2 regions of the Pseudomonas sp. DY-1 genome follow, and region 2 is predicted to be linked to the other one. Evidence: riboswitches for the same ligand, from Rfam matches in the RefSeq annotation. Region 2 holds a riboswitch; the other holds the start of a gene.
What was found. A riboswitch is a leader RNA that binds a small molecule or an ion and turns the genes downstream of it on or off. The one in region 2 is predicted to bind cobalamin.
Positions count from the first base shown of each region.

Region 1: linked by a shared signal. The riboswitch ahead of btuB (TonB-dependent vitamin B12 receptor) and the one ahead of D6Z43_RS16645 (CbtB-domain containing protein) in region 2 are both predicted to bind cobalamin.

Region 1 covers NZ_CP032616.1:2,295,609-2,297,801, forward strand. The annotation lists gene btuB (TonB-dependent vitamin B12 receptor) at 1-1,018, opposite strand, end outside; cobalamin riboswitch at 1,085-1,299, opposite strand; gene D6Z43_RS10920 (hypothetical protein) at 1,346-1,666, opposite strand; gene D6Z43_RS10925 (O-methyltransferase) at 1,672-2,193, opposite strand, start outside.
Region 2 covers NZ_CP032616.1:3,514,101-3,516,293, forward strand. The annotation lists gene cobM (precorrin-4 C(11)-methyltransferase) at 1-146, opposite strand, end outside; gene D6Z43_RS16635 (cobalamin biosynthesis protein) at 143-553, opposite strand; gene D6Z43_RS16640 (CbtA family protein) at 550-1,266, opposite strand; gene D6Z43_RS16645 (CbtB-domain containing protein) at 1,278-1,463, opposite strand; cobalamin riboswitch at 1,566-1,783, opposite strand; cobalamin riboswitch at 1,842-2,055, shown strand; gene cobW (cobalamin biosynthesis protein CobW) at 2,147-2,193, shown strand, end outside.

The DNA of each region.
Region 1 (2,193 bases), 1.2 Mb from region 2:
GGGTCAGTACGTGCCCTTCGGCCAGGGTCAGGTCGTTGAGCCATGAGGCACTGTCGCGCTTGGAGTCGAAGCGCGCATCGAAGACACCGTCGGTGCGGCTGGTGGTCTTGTCTTCGCTGCGACCGGCCTGCAGGGTCACATCCCAGATTTCCGCCGGACTGAAACGCGCGCGGCCGCCCAGCAGCTCCTGACGGTTGTCTGCATTGGCGTTGTGCCCGCCCAGGGGGTGGAAGTAGCCGAACTGGTCGATATCGTCGTAGTCGTTGTGGGCCTTGGCGCGCATCAGCGTGCCATCGAGTTCCAGGCCGTTCTCGAAGCGATAGCCTGCACGCAGGCTGCCGGAAAGATTGCGGTAACCGTCGGCATCGGGCTCGTAATAGTCGCTGACCTGCCGGCGCGAGTTGATGCCGTCGGTGTCCTGGCTGCTGACGCCGAGGTTGTACCAGCCCTTGTCGTCACCACCGGAAACGCCGGCGCTGCCTTCATAGCTGTCGTGGGTGCCATAGCCCGCGGAGAACCAGGGCTTGGCCCCGTCCTTGCCGCCCTTGCGGGTGAAGATCTGGATGACACCGCCAATCGCTTCCGAGCCATAGAGGCTGGAGCGCGGGCCGCGAACCACTTCGATGCGTTCAATCAGCTCAACCGGCAGGTCCTGGAAGGCGGTGAGGCCGGCGCTGACCGAGCCCACCTTGACACCATCGATCATCACCAGCACGTGGTCGGATTCGGTGCCGCGCATGAACAATGTGGTGTTCTTGCCAGGGCCACCGTTGTTGCTGAGGGTCACGCCCGGGACTTTTTGCAGCAGCTCAGGCACCGAACGCGCTTGGCTGCGCTCGATCTCTTCGCGGTCGATCACCGTACTGGCGGCCAGGCTGGCGCGCACCGGTCGTTCGCTACGGGTCGCGGTAACCACTTGCTCGTCCAGCGTCAGGGGCGCTGCAACCAGCAAGGGAGAAATGGAGGAACTGCCGAGCAGCGCAAGCGCCGCCGGCCTGATGAAAGGCTTGCGAATCAAGGTATGGATCTCCGTCGTGCCACCCGCGCGACATCTCTAAAGGGAACTGCATGCGGACGACTCCGCGATGCCCTGCTTGCGACAGGCCGGTCTCCGGGCTTGCGAGTGGAGCCGAAACTCCCGTGCCGCGCCTTCCCATGCCTGGGGCACAGTGGCCGATTGCGGCGTTCTACTCGCCTACCGTTGCGGGGGCAGCGCCGGATTCTTCGAAGGAATGGACCGGCTTCCCTGTTTCACCCCTTCAGCAATAGCCGAGGGGCACCTGAGGCAGCGGCGAAGGTTAGAGGGTGCGCGGGGTAGCGTCAAATGCTAGCGGACACGTGCCATTCAGTGCCTCGGATTGAAGCCGGCGGGTTTGGCGGCCAGCCAGTCGACGAAGGTGCGCAGGCGCTCGTCACCCATCAGGGCCTCCCGGCTGTTGTAGTTCAGGGCCAGCTCCTTCTCGCTGAACAGCTTGTGGATCTGGTTGTGGCAGGGCCTGCACACCCAGAGGGTGGCGGTGATGCGCTCGTTCTTCGCGTAGCGCTTTTGCACGTAGGGCTTGTCGTGCAGAGCCTTGGGGATCAGGTGATGACGGGTGAGCGCGGCAGCCCGGCCACACAACTCGCAGGCGTCGGGCTGGGGCGGCAGGCGGATCGGTTCGGGCATGCCCGTCAGCGCTTGCGGCAGAGCGTCAGGCCATCGCCCACGGGCAGCAGCGACAGGTCGATACGCTCATCCGTCTTCAAGGTCAGGTTCAGGGCCTGTATGGCACGAGTGTCGACGTCGTCCGGCTCGGACTCCAGCACGCGGCCACTCCAGAGTACGTTGTCAAAGAGGATCAGCCCGCCCTGGCGCACCAGGCGCAGGGCCTCGTCCAGATAGGCCGGATAGTTGGCCTTGTCGGCGTCGATGAAGATCAGGTCGAGGCTGCCATCTTCCAGGCTCGCCAGGGTATCCAGTGCCGGCGCCAAGCGAAGTTCGATGCGTTCGGCCAGCCCCGCCTCCTGCCAATAGCGACGAGCGATAGCGTTGTAGTCACCTGGCAGGTCGCAACAGATCATCCGGCCGTCAACGGGCAATTCCGCGGCCATGCACAGGGCGCTGTAACCCGTGAAAGTGCCCACTTCGAGAATGCGACGAGCGCCGGTGAGCTTGACCAGCAAGGCCATGAACTGGCCCTGCTCCGGCGCGAT
Region 2 (2,193 bases):
AGATCCGCGCTGTGGCCTGCCAGCACCGCTTCGGGCACCAGCGACCCTGCGTAGAGAATTACCGGACAGGAGCGGATCAGCCGCTGTCCCTTGACCGTGATGAGCTCCGGATCGCCGGGGCCGGCGCCGATGAAGTAGACCGTCATGGCCGTCCGGCCTCCTGATGGATACAGGCCAACGCACAGGTAGCGCTGGCGCTGCGGCGTTTGTCGATGAGCAGGGTGACGCGGCGGCCAAAGAGGATTTCAGCCTGGGCCAGCGCCGCGGCTTCGGCCACTCCGGGGCTGCCGACGGCGTCTCGAACCCGCTCTGATGGCTGGTTCAGCCGACCTTCAAAGGCGGCAAGAACATCCATCGGCAGGCCATGCAGCGGCAGCCCCAGTCGCTCGGCCAGGGCGACCAGCCCCGGCTCTGCGGATTTTGCCTCGCTGGTAGCCAGGGCGACCACCTGATCGAGAGAGACACTGGCCTCGGCAAGGCACTGCATCAGCAGGCCCTGCAACTCACCCGGCGGACAGCCGCGCCGGCAGCCCAGTCCGGCGACCAGTTTCAAGCGGAGGGCGATGCGTGACGCTGGTACAGCCACGCGGCAGCCCAGCCGAGCACCGCCCAGAATGCGGCATTGGTGATCAGCGACGCAGCGATGAACTCCTGCTCCAGCGCTTCAGGTGCCAGGCTGGCATGCACTTCGGGCTGCGGCGCACCGACAACATGCGGGATCACGAGAAACACGATACCTGCCACGCGCAACGCCCAGTGACGGCCAAAGGCGATCAGGGCGAGGCCAGCGGCAGTGGAGGCAGCGGTACCAATCCACCAGGCCTGACGGTGGGCCAGATCGGCAGCGGCGGTACCCGGCAATTCCGGCGGCAGGCCGAGGGACGGTGCGAGCGCAAAGGTGGCGAACCCGCCAAGCCCCCAGAGCAGGCCATGCCAGGCACGACTCGGCCCGCGCAGACTGAACAATCCGGCAAGGATCAGGGCGAAGCCCACAGCCACCACCAGGTTGCTGCCACCGGTCGACAGGGTCCGTTGCCAGCCATCTTCCGGGGCCCAGGCCTCGTCGCTGTGCTCGTGGGTGTGAGCGACAGCCGCGCCGCCGTGCTCATGGTCGTGCGCCTGCTCCACCTGGGTGGCGGGTTCGGCGTTTTCATAGGTTTCCGCCTGGAGAATCAGCGGAGTGACCCACAGGCTCTGTAGCAGGGTCAGCACCAGGGCGGCGATCAGGCCGGCGAAACCGGCCGTCTGGGCAATGCGCTTGATCATCCGTGAATCACTCAATGGCAGGGGAAGGCGGCACTGTGGCGGGTGTCGTGAGCGGCGTTGTGCACAGCTTCGATATGCGAGAAGCCGGCGAAATACACCAGGGACAGGCCGACCAGACTGGCGCCGATGGCCAGTACAAGACGTTGGGTCAGGGTCGAGGAGGAAGCGGCGGAATGAGACAGGGTACGGCTGGACATGGAGGTTCCCTCTGCGTTGCTAACGATACCGGCAGAGGAACGCGCGCGAGGGAAGCGGGCGCAGGCGCACCCAGGTTTCCGGCTTGCGCCCGCCCACCGCGGGTTGCCAAAACGTGATCAGGCCGGTCTCCGGGCTCACGACGCCTGCCAGGGGCAGGATGGGCATGCCTTCCCATGCCTTGTCGGCACAGTGGCGTACTTAACCCTACGGTCGCTTACCGTTGCGGGGGCAGCGTCGGACTAGTCCGAAAATGGACGCACCGACTTCCCGTTTCACCTCGCGTACGGCGACGCAAGGCACCTGAAAAAACCGTGCTAGGACATCACGAGTCCGACCAAGCGTCAACTGCCGCAATTGACCGCTGCTCGGGCGCTGCGTAGCCTTCGCCCTTTCGAGGTTCTCCGGCCGAGGCGCCGGAGCTAAGAGGGAACGTGGTCAAGGCCACGGCTGCCCCCGCAACTGTGAACGTCCCAAGGCCCTTCGAAACGCCACTGCGCAAGCGGGAAGGCGAAGGTGCCGCCCAGCAGCTTTCAACAGCCCGCTGGCGCAGGGTCGTAAGCCAGGAGACCTGCCTCGACGAAATTTCAGACAACCGGGCGGGGTGATCCGGTGGCGAATCCGTTGCGCGGGACGAGTCCCGCTGCGTTCGTCATGCCCGCCGACCGACCACGTAGAGGCGCGCATGAAAACCCTGGCCAAGCTCCCCGTCACCATCGTTACCGGCTTCCT